DNA from 3 places in the Janibacter sp. FSL W8-0316 genome. Region 3 is predicted to be linked to each of the others. Evidence: riboswitches for the same ligand, from Rfam matches in the RefSeq annotation. Region 3 holds a riboswitch; each other region holds the start of a gene.
What was found. Region 3 has a riboswitch for thiamine pyrophosphate ahead of thiM (hydroxyethylthiazole kinase). Riboswitches for the same ligand answer to the same signal wherever they lie in the genome.

Region 1 (5,137 bases), 590 kb from region 3:
CGGGGCGGGCAAGTCGACGTTGCTCGCGCTCTTCGGTGGGCTGCTGCGACCGAGCGCCGGCCGGATCCACGTCGGCGACCACGAGTTGTCGGTGATGAGCGAGGCGCAGATCGACGCCTTCCGGTCGGGCGAAGTCGGCATCGTCCTGCAGGGCGCGGCTCGCAACCACCTGCCATGGCTCACGGCGCGAGGCAATGTCGCGTTCGCCCAGGGGGCAGCGCGGCGCACCGGGCGCAGCGTCCCTGCCGTCGACGAGCTGCTCGGCCTGCTCCGGCTCGACGAGGTGGCCGACCAGCCGCTGGAGTCGCTCACCCCCGGCCAGCTCCAGCTCGCGGCCCTGGCTGTCGCCCTCGCCTGCGGGCCGGGGCTCCTCCTCGGCGACGAGCCGACGAGCCAGCTCGACCACGACGCCCGCGACGTCGTCCTCGAGGCGATGGCCGAGGTGGGGCGCACGCTCGGCACGACGATCGTCGTCGTCACCCACGACCCCGACGTGGCCAAGGCCTTCCCCCGCACCGTGACCATCCGCGACGGCCGGGTCGGCGGTGAGGGACGCAGCGGCGAGGAGTACTCCGTCGTGGCCGCCGACGGGTCGTTGCCGCTGCCGCCGCCGGCACTCGAGGCCTTCCCCCCGGGGACCCTCGTGCGCGTGCACCGCACCGACGACGGGGCCTGGCAGCTCCTCGTCGACGAGGAGGAGGGGCGATGAGCGAGCCGATGAGCGAGGACCTCGTGCTCGAGGACGTCGCGGTGCGCTACGGCGACGTCATGGCGGTCGAAGGGGTCCGTGCGGTCGCGCGTCCCGGAGAGATCACTGCCGTCACCGGGCACTCCGGCGCCGGCAAGACCACGTTGCTGTGGGCGGTCGGTGGACTGCTCGAGCCAGGCTCGAGCGGGCGGATCCGACTGGGGGAGAGGCAGATCGGTGACGAAGCCGGCTCACGCGATGCCGGTGCCGTGCTCATCCCCCAGGGCAGCGCCCTGGCCGAGGTGCTCACCGCCCGCGACAACATCGCGGTGCCGCTCGTCGCGGCGGGCATGTCCGGTGGCGACGCCGGCGAGGCCGCTGACCGGGCGCTCGCCTCGGTCGGGCTCCACGAGCACGGAGGCCACCTCGCGGAGGAGCTTTCCGGCGGTCAGCGGCAGCGCGTGGCCGTCGCCCGGGGACTGGCGCTGTCCTCCCTTCGCCTGGCGGCGGGGAGCCTGGTGCTGCTCGCCGACGAACCCACCTCGGAGCTCGACCACGACACCCGCGAGCAGGTCGTCGTGCTGCTGCAGGACATCGCCCGCCGGGGCGGGATCGTCCTGCTCGCCACGCACGACCCCGAGGTCGCCGAGGCTGCGGCCGCCCGCTGGCACCTCGACGAGGGCCACCTCCAGACCGCATTGCCGTAGGGCAATGCGGGGTCCAGAGTGCATTGCCGTTGGGCAATGCGAGAGGGGGAGGGTCGCGGGCCGCATTTCCCTCAGGAAATTCGAAGGGTGTCAGGCGGTGAGCAGGATCTTGCCGATGTGACCGCTCGCCTCGAGCTCGCGGTGGGCGTCGGCGGCGCGCTCGAGCGGGTGGGTGCCCTGGACGATCGGGCGCACGGCGCCGTCCTCGATCAGCGGCCACACGTGCTCGCGGACGGCGGCGACGATCGCCGCCTTTTCCTCGGCGGGACGGGCCCGCAACGAGGTCGCGATGACCGCGGCGCGCTTGCTCAGCAGCTTGCCGAGGTCGAGCTCGCCCTTGCGGCCACCCATGAGGCCGATGACGACGAGCCGGCCCGACGTCGCGAGCAGGTCGACGTTGCGCGGGAGGTACTTGGCGCCCATGAGGTCGAGGACGACGTCGGCCCCGTGACCATCAGTCGCGGCGCGCACCTCCTCGACGAAGTCCTGCTCGCGGTAGTTGACGAGGATCTGCGCGCCGAGGTCGCGGCAGACGTCGAGCTTGGCCTGCGAGCCGGCCGTCACAGCCACCCGCGCACCGGCGGCCGTGGCGAGCTGGATGGCCATCGTCCCGATGCCGGAGGACCCGCCGTGGACGAGGAAGACCTCGTCGGGCTGGAGGTTGGCGGTCATGAAGACGTTGGACCAGACCGTGCACGCGACCTCGGGCAACCCCGCGGCATCGGTGAGGGAGACCCCCTTCGGCACGGGCAGCAGCTGCGCCGCCGGGACCCGGACCTGCTCCGCATAGCCGCCACCGTCGACGAGGGCACAGACCTCGTCGCCGACGGACCAGCCCTCGACACCCGGACCGACCTCGCGGATCGTGCCCGAGACCTCGAGGCCCGGCAGCGGCGAGGCGCCCGCGGGCGGCGGGTAGTGCCCCAGACGCTGCATGACGTCGGCGCGGTTGACGCCCGCGGCGACCATGTCGACGACCACCTCGCCGGGGCCCGCGGACGGCGCCTCGACCTCGGTGACCTGCAGGACGTCGGCGTCACCGGGCTCGGTGATGGAGATGCCCTGCATCACGACTCGAGCCCCAGCTCCTTCTCGACGTCCTCGCGCATCGGCTTGGGCAGGTGACCGGCGGACCTCTGGTAGATCGCCGCCGCCTGACGGGTGGTCATCGTGCGGGCCAGGCCGACGGCCAGACCGGCGAGGGCCGCATAAGCGAGGGCCTCCCCGAAGGAGGTGTTGGGGTTGGTCGGGTCGATCTCGGTGTCTCGGCCGGCCTTCTTCCACACCTCGGTGATCACCTTGTTGGCGACGATGCCGGCGAGGATCGCCGATCCGCTGCCCAACAGCTTCCACACCACGTTGCCCATGAGGGGTCCTTTCGCCACGCGTGAGAGGTGGTCACGGTCCGCGCCACCCGGTACGGGACCAACCCTGCCACAGGCCTATGCTGGAGGGGCACGACAGGGGAGCGCAACAGCGCTGAGAGTGCGGGCGACCGCAGACCCTCGTACCTGATCCGGTTCGCACCGGCGTAGGGAGTCGAGTCTCACGGACCGTCGTCGCCGGACGGCCTCGCCGTCGCGGGTGGCGTCGGCCCGCCCTGTGGAGTCACACCACACAGGAGAAGCACACATGTCCACCACGAAGTCCACGGGCGCGACCCGCGCCGGGACCGTCCTCGCCACCCGCCCGCTCATGGGTTGGCGCACCGTCGACCTGCTGACGATCGCCTTCCTCGGCGTCGCCTTCGGTGTCGCCTACTGGGGCTACGGACTGCTCTACAACGGACCCATCTCTGCCCTCGGCCTGGCCTTCCAGCCGCTCTTCGGGCTCTTCGTCGGGTTCTGGTTCATCGCCGGCGTCGTCGGCGGGCTGGTCGTGCGCCGGCCCGGCGCCGCCATCGCCTGCGAGCTCATCGCCGCGACCGTCTCCGCGCTCTTCGGCAACCAGTGGGGGGTCACGACGGTCGTCTCCGGCCTGGCCCAGGGGATCGGCGCCGAGCTGGCCTTCGCGATCTTCGCCTACAAGGCCTTCGGCCCGGCCGTCGCGCTGCTCTCCGGTGCGCTGTCGGCACCGCTGGAGTGGGTCTACGAGATCTACTGGTACTTCGTCGACTGGACCTGGGCGTGGAAGCTCGCCTACCTGCCGCTCATGGTCGTCTCCGGCGTCGTCGTCGCCGGGCTCGGCGGGTGGCTGCTCACCCGCGCGCTGGCGCAGGCCGGTGCGCTCAACCCCTTCCCACCCGGCCAGGAGGTCCTCGAGCGGAGGGCCGTCTGATCCACGAGCGGACGAAGGGGGAAACCCCCGGCGACGTCGGCCTCGCGGGCGGTGGTGAGGTCGTCGTCCGCGACCTCACGTGGCGGCCCGTCGGTCGACGCGAGCCCGTGCTGCGCGAGCTCGACCTCACGCTGCGCCCCGGCGAGCGGGTCCTGCTCGTCGGGCCGAGCGGGTCCGGCAAGTCGACCCTGCTCCGGGCCCTCGCCGGCCTGCTGCTCACCGTCGACTCCGGTGACCTCGTCGGCGAGGTACGGGTCGACGGGGCCGCGCCCGGCGAGCGTCCCGGTGCGGTCGGGCTCGTGCTCCAGGAGCCCGGCTCGGGCACGGTCGCGGCGACCGTGGGGCGCGATGTCGCCTTCGGGTTGGAAAACGTGGGTGTCCCCGCCGGCGACATGCCGGCCGTCGTCGACCGCTGCCTGGCCGCTGTGGGGCTGGGGGACCTGCCGCGCACCACCCCGACCGGCGCCCTCTCCGGTGGGCAGACCCAGCGGTTGGCGCTCGCCGGTGCCCTCGCCCTCCAGCCGGCCCTCCTGCTGCTCGACGAGCCGACCGCGATGCTCGACGCCGCCTCGGCCGCCCGGGTCCGCGACGCCGTCGTCACCGGCGCGGCCGGTCTGACGACGGTCGTCGTCGAGCACCGGATCGAGCCCTGGCTCGAGCACGTCGACCGGGTGCTCGTCCTCGGCCGCGACGGGCGGATCCACCACGACGGGTCGGCCGCCGAGGTGCTGGCCGAGCACGGTGAGGCGCTGGCCGCCGACGGCATCTGGGTGCCGGGCGTGCCGGCTCCTGAGCCGCTGACGATCGACCTCGGCCCCCTCGCCCGTGCGGTCGAGCCCGGGGCGACGCTGCTCACGAGCGAACCGCTCGTCGTCGAGCGAGCGCGCAACCACCTCGATGGCAGCAGCGAGGTGACGACCGCGCTCGTCACCGACGCGCCGCTCTCCCCGGCCGCGGGCCGGGCCACCGCGCTCGTCGGACCCAGCGGTGGGGGCAAGTCGACGTGGCTGGCGGCGCTCGGCGGGCTGGTGGCGCCGTCGTCGGGACGGGTGCTCGCCGACGGACGGTCGGTCGGGGACCTGCCCGCCACCGAGATCGCCCACCTCGTCGGGTGGGTGCCGCAGTGGAGCTCCAGCGCGCTGCTCGCCCGCACCGTGCTCGACGAGGTGCTGCTCACCGGCCGCACCCTCGGCACCGCTGACGAAGGGGAGGCCCGTCGCCTCCTCGAGGTCCTCGGGCTGGAGCACCTCGAGCGGGCCGACCCGCAGACTCTCTCCGGTGGCGAGCAGCGTCGGCTGGCCGTCGCGGCCGCGCTGGCCCACGGCCCGGCCGTGGCCCTCGCGGACGAGCCGACGGTCGGTCAGGACCGTGGCACGTGGGCGGCCGTCGTCGGCCTGCTCACCGCCCACCGTGACCGCGGCGGTGCCGTCGTCGCCGCCACGCACGACCCCGACCTCGTCTCACT
Region 2 (5,137 bases), 370 kb from region 3:
CGGCCGGCCCCGGGGGTGTGGTCGCCCCTCGAGTACGCCTGCCACGCGCGTGACCTGGTCCGGGTCCTCGGCGATCGGGTGAGCGCCGTGCTCGCCCGGGAGGGCGCCCCCTTCGCGGACTACGACGGGGAGGCCGAGGCCGTGCGCCGGGAGTTCTGGGCCAGTGACCCGCGCGTCGTGGCCCGACAGGTCGCCGAGGAGACCGAGCGCACCGTCGCCGTCCTCGACAGGGTGCGAGGTGAGGCGTGGGGGCGCGCCGGTACCCGGGGCGACGGCGCGCCCTTCACGATCGCCGGCCTGTGCCGCTACCTGCTCCACGACGTGGAGCACCACCTGCACGACGTCGCGGCCTGACCGAGGGTGCCGGGTGCTCAGCTCGGCTGGTCGGCCTGGCACTGCGCGATGGCCAGACCGAGGCCCTCCTCGAGGATCGTGAAGTCGGCCTCGGTGAGGTAGCCGATGGACCGGGCCGTCCGGCCCTGCGGGTTGTGGTGCAGCGCCCCGCCGCCGACCGTGGCCCGCAGGTGGATGAGCGGCTCCGAGGTCGTGCCGGTCTCCTCCATCCAGTGGTCGATCGCGACCGAGCTGTAGCCCGCGCACTCCGGCATGCCGACGTCCTGCGCGATGACCATCGCGCCGAGCGTCGAGAGCGGCGTCCACGGCGAGCCGTTGCCCGCCTGCTGCTCGGCGGCCTTGTCGTTCCAGTCGAGCTTGTAGCAGTGGTGGGCCGACGCCGTGCTCGCCACTCCCAGGGCCAGGGCCGATGCGCCGGCGAGCGTGCCCAGTACTCGCCCGAGGATCGTGTGCTTCATCGTCGTGCTCCATCTGCGAGGCCGCCGGCTCGTCCGGCGGGGTGCCGACCAGCACACTCCTGCGCGGCCCGGCCGACCATTGGTAGATCTACCCATGGCGGCCCCGTCACGTCTGCGGTAGCAGCCCGATCCGCTGCGCCGTGACGACGGCGCTCAGCCGGTCGGTGACCGAGAGCTTGGCGTAGATGTTGGCCAGGTGTCGGTGCACGGTGCGCTCGGAGCATCCGGCGAGCCGGGCGATCGTCGCGGCCTTGTGGCCGGCGGCGAGCAGGGCGAGCACCTCGCGCTCGCGGTCGGTCAGCTGCGCCACGCGCAGAGCCGGCGGGGGCAGGTGCTCCGGCTCGAGCAGGGCGACGAGCCCGACGGCGACGGGCTGGACCGCCGTGAGCAGGTCGAGGTCGGCGTCGCCGTAGTCCTCGCCCCGACGCCCGATGAGGAAGGCGACGAACTCGATCCCGCCACGCACCGGCAGCGCGACGACCTGGTCGATACCCCAGATCTCGAGGCTGCCGCGGCACTTGGGCGTGGCCTGCCAGACGGCCTGACCGCCGTGCGCGCGGCCGGCCGTCGTCGGCCGCAGGTCACCGGCACGCACGGGGTCGAGCAGGGGGTCGGGACCGGCGGCGATGCTCAGCTCGTCGGTCATCCGTGACCGCGCGGCCTCGTGGGCGCCGCGCCCGATCGCCCGGATCTCGTAGCCGTCGGGCGCACCGTGGACCATCAGCCCGGTGTCCGAGTGGAGCAGCTCGATGAGCAGGTCGCTCATCCGCCCCAGTCGCGCGTCGACGTGCTCGGAGGCCTCGGCGACCCCGGTGACCAGATCGACGACGGCGGCGTAGTGATCGATGTCCTGCCCCGACACGATCGCCATGATCCTCCGGTCCCGCCGAAGGGTAAAGGTCTGGTCAGGGGATGGTCTGGCTCCATCGGGCGAGCTCGTGGAAGTGGTGCACCGGCCCGGCCCCCGACCCGACGTCGAGCGACTCGCCGTGGCGCAGTGCCTCGGTGAGCCAGCCGCGTGCCTCGCGGACCGCCGGCAGCCACCCGTCGTGGCGCGGGCGAAGGGCGGCGATCGCCGAGCTGAGCGTGCACCCCGTGCCGTGGGTGGCGGTCGTCGCGATCCGCGGTCCGCGCAGCTCGCTCGTGCCGCGCTCGTCGTGCCACACGTCGACCGACTCGGTGCCGTCGAGGTGGCCGCCCTTGAGCAGGACGCGACGTGCGCCCAGTGCCCGGAGCGCGGTGGCCTGCTCGGGCAGCTCGGCGGCGGACCCGGCCGGCGGCTGGTCGAGGAGCACTCCGGCCTCGGGCACATTGGGCGTGATGACATCCGCGCGGGGGAGCAGGGCCCGCACGGCGTCGACCGCGTCGGGCGAGAGCAGCCGCGAGCCGGAGGTCGAGACCATCACCGGGTCGAGGACGACCGGTGTCGCGGCCAGCGGGCCGCTCGCCAGCAGCTCGTGGACGGTCTCGACGAGCGCGGCGGAAGAGAGCATCCCGACCTTGACGACGTCGATGCGCACGTCGGCGACGAGTGTCTCGACCTGGGCGCGCACGACGTCGACGGGCACCTCGTGCACGTGCGTCACGCCACGGGTCGACTGCGCCGTGAGGGCGGTGATGACGCACGTGCCGTAGGCGCCCAGTGCGCTGAAGGTCTTGAGGTCCGCCTGGATCCCGGCGCCGCCCGAGGGGTCCGACCCGGCGATCGAGAGGGCGACCGGAGGGCGGGGGAGAGGGGCAGCCATGCCGTCACCGTAGCCATGTGGTTGTATCGAGGCACCCCCGCGGGAGCCCGGGCACGGGCTGAGATCGGACTGCTGCCGTCCGGACCGTCTGAACCTGTCCGGATCATGCCGGCGAAGGAAGAGGAGGCGCCCGCGTGCGCACACCCGAAGAGTCCGAGCTCCACCCGCAGCACCGTCGCGAGGAGGTCGTCGACCCCCGCGACCCGTCGGTCCGGGTCGCGGTCACCGCGATCTCGCTGGCCGACAGCCCCGACGGCACCGCCAACGACGACGTCGTCGTCTACCGCACGAGCGGACCCGGTGCCGACCCCGCGGTCGGTCTGCCCGACCACCGCGGTGCGTGGATCACCGGCCGCGGCGACGTCGAGCCCTACGAAGGGAGGTCCCGTCACCTCGCCGACGACGGCCGCGCGGCCCAGCGCCGCGGCGGCGCCACGGAGGCGTGGCGCGGGCCGGCACGTCGCCCCCTTCGTGCCGTGGCCGGCCGCACGGTGACCCAGATGCACTACGCCAGACGCGGTGAGATCACCGCCGAGATGCGCTATGCCGCACTGCGAGAAGGCTGCTCGCCCGAGCTCGTGCGCGACGAGGTGGCCGCCGGCCGGGCGATCATCCCGGCCAACGTCAACCACCCGGAGTCCGAGCCGATGGTCATCGGGCGGGCCTTCCTCACGAAGATCAACGCCAACATCGGCAACTCGGCCGTCACCTCCTCGATCGCCGAAGAGGTCGACAAGCTCACCTGGGCCACGCGGTGGGGCGCCGACACGGTCATGGACCTGTCGACCGGCGACGACATCCACACCACGCGCGAGTGGATCCTGCGCAACAGCCCCGTGCCGATCGGCACCGTGCCGATCTACCAGGCCCTCGAAAAGGTGGACGGGAGAGCGGAGGACCTCACGTGGGAGATCTTCCGCGACACGGTCATCGAGCAGTGCGAGCAGGGCGTCGACTACATGACGATCCACGCCGGGGTGCGGCTCGCCTTCGTCCCGCTGACGGCCGAGCGGGTGACGGGCATCGTCTCCCGCGGCGGGTCGATCATGGCCGGCTGGTGCCTGGCCCACCACGAGGAGTCCTTCCTCTGGACGCACTTCGACGAGCTGTGCGAGATCTTCGCGCGCTACGACGTCGCCTTCTCGCTCGGTGACGGGCTGCGACCGGGGTCGGTCGCCGACGCCAACGACGAGGCGCAGCTCGCCGAGCTGCGGGTGCTCGGCGAGCTGACCCGGCGGGCGTGGGAGCACGACGTGCAGGTCATGGTCGAAGGCCCGGGTCACGTGCCGCTCCACCTCGTCAAGGACAACGTCGATCTCGAGCAGGAGTGGTGCCACGGTGCGCCCTTCTACACGCTGGGGCCTCTCGTCACCGACATCGCGCCCGGCTACGACCACATCACCTCCGCGATCGGGGCCACCGAGATCGCCCGCCACGGCACGGCGATGCTCTGTTACGTCACGCCCAAGGAGCACCTCGGTCTGCCGGACCGTGACGACGTGCGCACCGGTGTGGTCACCTACAAGATCGCGGCGCACGCCGCCGACCTGGCCAAGGGGCACCCCCGAGCCCGTGAGCGCGACGACGCCCTGAGCCGCGCCCGCTTCGAGTTCCGCTGGCACGACCAGTTCGCGCTCTCCCTCGACCCGCCGCGGGCCATGGCCTTCCACGACGAGACCCTGCCGGCGGAGCCGGCCAAGACCGCGCACTTCTGCTCGATGTGCGGGCCGAAGTTCTGCTCCATGCGGATCAGCCAGGACATCCGCGATGCCTACGGGTCGGGTGCGGCCCAGCAGGCCATCGTCGAGGCCGGCATGGCAGCGAAGTCGCGCCAGTTCGTCGAGCTCGGCTCGAGCGTCTACGTGCGCGAGGAGCCCACCCGATGAGTCTCGTGCCCGGTCTGCCCCCGACCGGTCGCGCGGCCGTGCGCGCCGGGATCGTCGGCAACTACGTCGACCAGATCAACATCTTCCTGCCCGTCGTCGCCCTCGCCCCTGCGCTGGCGACCCTCGCCGGGCCGCACGCGGGCGTCACCGCGGGCGCCGTCGTCATCGTCGCGACCCTCCTCGGTCGACCCATCGGCGCGATGCTCTTCGGGCGCATCGCCGACCGCGTCGGCCGTACCCGCACCACCCAGCTGGCGATCGGCGGCACCGCCGCGTGCAGCCTGGCGATCGCGGCGGTCCCGACGCACGAGAGCATCGGCGTCGCGGCCATCACCGCCGTCGTCGTCCTGCGCTTCGTCGGTGGCGCCTTCCTCGCCGGCGAGTACACCTCGGCGATCCCGCTCGCCATGGAGTGGTCGGTCCCGCGACGGCGCGGCCTGGTGTCCGGGCTGATCATGTCGATGGCGCCCTGGGCGCAGTCGACGATCGCCTTCGTCACGGCGGGCCTGCTCGCCCTCCTCGGTCCGGGCGACTACGCCGCGTGGGGCTGGCGGGTGTCCTTCGTCTGCGGTGGCCTCGCCAGCCTGGCTCTCCTCGCCTACTACTCCGCCCGCGTGGCCGATGCGCCGCAGGTGGTGCGCCAGCGCGAGCAGGCCGACGAAGGGAGGGCCCCCGCCGCCGTCGGTCTGCGCGC
Region 3 (5,137 bases):
AAGATCATCGGGAGTCGGCAAAAGCTCGTAGTAACCCATGGGTGAATGCTAGCCACGCGGAAGGGTGCTCACTGCGACACCTCCAGAGTTCCCGGGTGCCACGCGATGATGTCGTCGCGGCGGACGCGAATCCACGACTCAGACGTGAGGTTGGAGGGGTGGAAGAGGAACCGTGCCCAGCCCAAGGTTATGAAGTACTCGGACGGCGATTCCTCGTCGAGGAAGGCCCTCTCCTCTTCGGAGGGCTCGACACCTGCTTCGCGGTCGTCTTGGAACTTCCGCGCCCGCTGGGCATAGTTTTTGGAGTCCCTCCCGTATGGCTCGAACGGGGGTCCTCCGTCTGCGGGGACGGGCGCGAGGTTGTGGGCGTATTGCCACTGAGGGACAGGGGTTCCGGTGACCAATCCACCTGGGGTTAGGAGAGTCACCGCGTTCTCCCCTTTCGCCACGGGTTCAGTGGCGGCGTCAACGAGTGAGATAAGGACACTGAGATACTTGTCATTCCACGCACCTCGCCCACGAGGAGTGCTGGCGCCACTGGGGGAACTGTCGTCGTTCATCTCGATCTCCAATCTTGATCGTGGCCCGCATACGCTGGCGAGGCCTACTTCCCTACTTCTGATCCTGCCGCTGTCCTGTGACAGCGCAAGGTGTGGCTGCGGAATGGCCTTCAAGCACATACAACAAGGGCTATGCCAAGTGCGCCGTGCTGAACGGCGGAACCAAGATGCGGGTGCAGGTCCAGTGCAACTCGTGGACGTCCTGGCACGAGGGAAACTGGGTATGGGGAAGTAACGTCTGGTCAACCTACGCCTGCGACCCTGGCGAGACGGTGTACAAGGTGAAGTACCAGATCGTCTGAGTCAGATGATCTAGCCCTCTCTTAAGGCGTCTCGGACCAGCCCGACCAAGGTGTTCTTGTCGATCGCGCCCAGTACGACTGCTGCGATCCGACCCTCTCGGTCCAACACGGCGGTGGAGGGTTGCGCCGCGAGTTTGCCCTGCATCTGCAAGGCGGTCTCGCCCTTCGCGTCGTAGATGGAGTCGTACGGCAGGCCCCATGACCGCGCTTGGGCTCGACCGGTGTCGAGGGATGATTCCCGGTAGTCGATGCCAATGAACTCGACGTCGGACCCCTCCTTGCGGAACTCACGATAGGCGGCGACCAAGTCTGGGGCCTCTTCGTGACAGGGTCCGCACCAGGACACCCACAGGTTCACCACAACCACGGAACCGAGGTGCTCATGAATGCCCCAGGGCCTGTCCTTGAGCGTCGTTCCGCTCAGGGTGACTGCATCGTCTCGTTCCCCAGGGGCAAGGAGGTGCAGACTGCCATCGCCCGAGATATAGCCGCGGTCTGGTTGTCTCTTGGCCTGCTCCGCGGCAGAGTTCGGATCGCTTGAGCATCCAGAGAGCAGTCCGACGACCGACGCTGCCGCGCCGAAGCACACGTGGCGTCGAGAAACGGGTGAAGTGTTCATGTCGCAGGTCAATCTACGCGCTGGGATCAATTGAGCGAGACGCCTCTCGCGTCTTCGCCTGGCGGACGAGTCCCAGCGCCGTGCGCAGCGCGGACACCCGCCTTGGCGCGCTTGAGCGTGCGGTACACGGTTGCCCGAGAGACGTTGTAGTCCTCGGCGAGCTGGCCCACGGTCGCGGTGCCGGCTTCGTAGTCCTGGAGCAGCTTCTTCGTGCGCCGCTCGTTGAGCTTCGGCGGCTTCCCGTTGAGCCGGCCCTGCTCGCGCGCGATCGCCAGGCCCTCGAGCGTGCGCTGCCGGTTCAGGTCGGCCTCAAACTCAGCGACCATCGCCAGCGCGTTGAACAGGAACTTCCCGACCGGGTCCTCCGCGTCGTGCAGCGACGATCCCAGCTGGAGGGCAGCTCCCTTCTCGTAGACCTGACCGACGAGGTCGCGCGCGTCGGGCACCGACCGTGCGAGGCGGTCGAGCTTGGTCACCACGAGCACGTCCCCCAGACGAAGGGCGGCGATCGCCTGGGTCAGTCCGGGCCGGTTCTTCATCGACCTCCCGGTGCGCTTGTCGGTGTAGATCCGATCGGCGTCGACGCCCAGGTCGGCCAGACCCTTCAACTGAGCAGCGAGGTCCTGCCGCTCAGTTGAGACGCGGGCGTAGCCAATGAGCATCGCCCCTCCTATCGTCGCGTTTGACGGGTGTTACTGCGATCCTAACGCGGGCGGGTCGAATGCGACACCCTCGCGTTGATCCGTGCGGTGAATGTCAGTTTTCGAAGTCCACTGCACGAGTGTCCGAAGTCGACTGCACATTTTAAGGTTGCGCAGCCGTTGTCTGGTGAGGCGCCATGGTGAGGGCTGCGGCGGCCAAGGAACGCCGTAGCGCAGCCGGGCACTGGTGACAGCACGCCCGGACGGTCCGAGGCGCGACCCTTTTGCGATCGCTGAAGCGAGGGCACGGTGCTGGGAACGGTGCGGATGTTAAGCTGGTGAATGACGCGGGGTGCCGTGCTGGTACGGCTGAGATCACACCCGTTGAACCTGATCTAGTTCGTACTAGCGAAGGGAACGTCGCCGATGTCGGCACCTTCTTCCGTCCCTACTGTCCCACTCGATGCTGCCGCTGTGGGCGAGGCCTTGGCTGCGATGCGCGGGCATGCCCCGCTGGTGCAGTGCCTAACCAACGTCGTCGTCGCTCAGTGGACAGCGAACGTCCTGCTCGCGGTCGGCGCCAGTCCATCGATGGTGGACAACCCGGAGGAAGCCGGGCCGTTCGCCGCCGTCGCCGACGGGGTCCTGGTCAACCTCGGCACGCCCCAAGAGGCGACGGTGGCTGCGATGCACGGCGCGGTCAGTGCCGCCGCGGCGGCCGGCACCCCGTGGGTGCTCGACCCGGTCGGGGTGGGTGGGCTCGCCTGGCGCAGCCGGGTTGTCGTCGACCTGCTCGCCCACGCCTCCCCGGCACTCGTCCGTGGCAACCCCTCAGAGATTCTCGCTTTCGCCGGTGGGGGCAGCGGTGGGCGGGGTCCGGAGAGCGTCGACGCCGCCGAGGATGCCCTCGACGCCGGCCGGGCGCTGGCCCGGGAGCACGGCACCATCGTCGCGGTCTCCGGGGAGGTCGACCACCTCACCGACGGCACCCGGCTGGTGCGGGTGGCCAACGGCCATCGATGGTTGACCCAGGTCACTGGCGGTGGGTGCGCGCTGGGCGCGCTCATGGCTGCCTTCGCCGCCACCACCGACGACCCGCTCCTGGCCGCCACGGCCGCGACCGCGACGTACACCGTGGCCGCCGAGGTCGCGGCCGAGCGTGCCGCCGGGCCGGGGAGCTTCGCCGTTGCGCTGCTGGACTCTCTCGCCACCCTCAACCCGCAGGAGCTGACCGAGAAGGTGGTGCTCCGGTGACCCGCCGACCGGTGAACCTCAGCCTCTACCTGGTCACCGACACCGGTTTGTGCGGCCCACGGGGGGTGCCCGCGACCGTGCAGGCTGCGGTCGCGGGCGGAGTCACCGTGGTGCAGTTGCGTGACCCGGGCGCCACCGACGCCCACTTCGTCGCCCTCGGCGTGGCGGTCCGCGAGGTGCTGGCGGGGACCGGGGTGCCGCTGATTATCGATGACCGGGTCCACCTCGTTCAGGACATCGGCGCCGACGGCGTCCACGTCGGTCAGCGCGACATGCCGCCTGCTCAGGCCCGGCAGTTGCTCGGGCCGGACGCCATGGTCGGGCTGTCGGTCAGCACGATCGAGCAGGTTCGCACAGCACGCGGGCTCGGTGACGGCGTCTTGGACTACCTCGGCGTTGGACCGGTGTGGCCGACGGCGACCAAGCCTGACCACGGCACTCCGATCGGCCCGGGCGGGGTGGCTGCGGTGGCCGCCGCGAGCCCGTGGCCGGTCGTCGCCATCGGCGGCATCACCACGAAACGCACCGGCATGCTGCGCCACAGCGGCGCCGCCGGCGTGGCGGTCGTCTCGACGGTGTGCGCCGCGGAGGAACCAGCCGTGGCGGCCGCGAGCCTGCGGGCCGCGTGGGACGGGCAACCGTGAACCCCCGCCCACCGATCGCGCTGACGATCGCCGGCTCCGATCCCTCCGGCGGGGCCGGTATTCAAGGCGACCTCAAGACCTTCTCCGCACTGGGTGCCTACGGCACCGCGGTGCTCACCTCACTGACCGCCCAGTCCACCCAGGGAGTCACCGGTGTCCACGTCGTCCCCGCGGACTTCGTCCGCGCCCAGCTGGACACCCTCGTAGACGACGTGGCGGTTGACGCCGCCAAGATCGGGATGCTCGCCTCCGCGGCCACCATCGAGACCGTCCTCGCCTTCCTCGACAAGCGCTCCGACGCGGTGCCGGTTGTGGTCCTCGACCCCGTCATGGTGTCCACCGCCGGTTCCCGGCTGCTGGCCGAGGACGCCGTCGAGCCGATGCGCCAACTCCTGCCGTACGTCTCCCTCATCACGCCGAACGTCCCCGAGGCCGCCGTGCTGCTCGACGCCGACCCCGCCGAAGACCTCGACACCATGCGCGCCCAGGCCATCGCGCTCCGGGAGCTGGGCGCCGCGCGGGTGCTGGTCAAGGGGGGCCACCTCGGCGGCGACGCACACGCCACCGACCTGTGGCTCGACGACGCGGGCGAGCAGCTGCTGACCGGCCCGCGGGTAGCCACGGTCAACACCCACGGCACCGGGTGCGCCCTGTCCTCCGCGATCGCCGCACTCGCCCCGCGCACCGGGTCCCTGCTAGAGGCCACCCGCCAGGCCAAGACTTGGCTCACCGGCACCCTGCGGGCCGCCGACGCGCTCCACATCGGCCACGGACCCGGCCCCGTGCACCACTGCCACGACATCTGGAAAGACGAGAACGACTGGAAGGACAGCGACCGATGACCAGCCCACACACCTCCATGCCCGAGACGATTCGCGACCACGACGACACTGGCGTGTTCAGCACCGTGGCGTGGCATCGCACGGCCAGGGTCCGCGAGGCGATCGACGCGCTGCCCTTGTTGCACCAGCTGAGCGACGCGACCCTGGCGGAAGAGACGTTCCGGCACTACCTCGCCCAGGACGCGCTCTACCTGGCCGACTACGGCCGGGTCCTGGCCGCGGCCGCCGCTCAGGCCCAGGCGTCGGAGGAAATGGCATTCTGGGCGCAGGCCGCG

Region 1: it holds a riboswitch for thiamine pyrophosphate, as region 3 does, so the genes downstream of both, NYE39_RS09565 (ECF transporter S component) here and thiM (hydroxyethylthiazole kinase) in region 3, are expected to answer to the same signal.
Region 2: it holds a riboswitch for thiamine pyrophosphate, as region 3 does, so the genes downstream of both, thiC (phosphomethylpyrimidine synthase ThiC) here and thiM (hydroxyethylthiazole kinase) in region 3, are expected to answer to the same signal.

The regions. Positions count from the first base shown of each region.
Region 1 covers NZ_JBBOQX010000001.1:1,938,693-1,943,829, reverse strand. The annotation lists gene NYE39_RS09585 (ABC transporter ATP-binding protein) at 1-709, shown strand, start outside; gene NYE39_RS09580 (ABC transporter ATP-binding protein) at 706-1,395, shown strand; gene NYE39_RS09575 (NAD(P)H-quinone oxidoreductase) at 1,486-2,463, opposite strand; gene NYE39_RS09570 (DUF4235 domain-containing protein) at 2,463-2,762, opposite strand; TPP riboswitch at 2,848-2,950, shown strand; gene NYE39_RS09565 (ECF transporter S component) at 3,028-3,672, shown strand; gene NYE39_RS09560 (ATP-binding cassette domain-containing protein) at 3,780-5,137, shown strand, end outside.
Region 2 covers NZ_JBBOQX010000001.1:2,900,514-2,905,650, forward strand. The annotation lists gene NYE39_RS14325 (DinB family protein) at 1-354, shown strand, start outside; gene NYE39_RS14330 (hypothetical protein) at 372-812, opposite strand; gene NYE39_RS14335 (helix-turn-helix transcriptional regulator) at 919-1,683, opposite strand; gene thiD (bifunctional hydroxymethylpyrimidine kinase/phosphomethylpyrimidine kinase) at 1,718-2,557, opposite strand; TPP riboswitch at 2,587-2,694, shown strand; gene thiC (phosphomethylpyrimidine synthase ThiC) at 2,692-4,443, shown strand; gene NYE39_RS14350 (MFS transporter) at 4,440-5,137, shown strand, end outside.
Region 3 covers NZ_JBBOQX010000001.1:2,530,464-2,535,600, reverse strand. The annotation lists gene NYE39_RS12450 (hypothetical protein) at 1-39, opposite strand, end outside; gene NYE39_RS12445 (hypothetical protein) at 69-560, opposite strand; gene NYE39_RS12440 (TlpA family protein disulfide reductase) at 873-1,481, opposite strand; gene NYE39_RS12435 (recombinase family protein) at 1,508-2,143, opposite strand; TPP riboswitch at 2,461-2,557, shown strand; gene thiM (hydroxyethylthiazole kinase) at 2,549-3,376, shown strand; gene thiE (thiamine phosphate synthase) at 3,373-4,020, shown strand; gene thiD (bifunctional hydroxymethylpyrimidine kinase/phosphomethylpyrimidine kinase) at 4,017-4,862, shown strand; gene NYE39_RS12415 (TenA family protein) at 4,859-5,137, shown strand, end outside.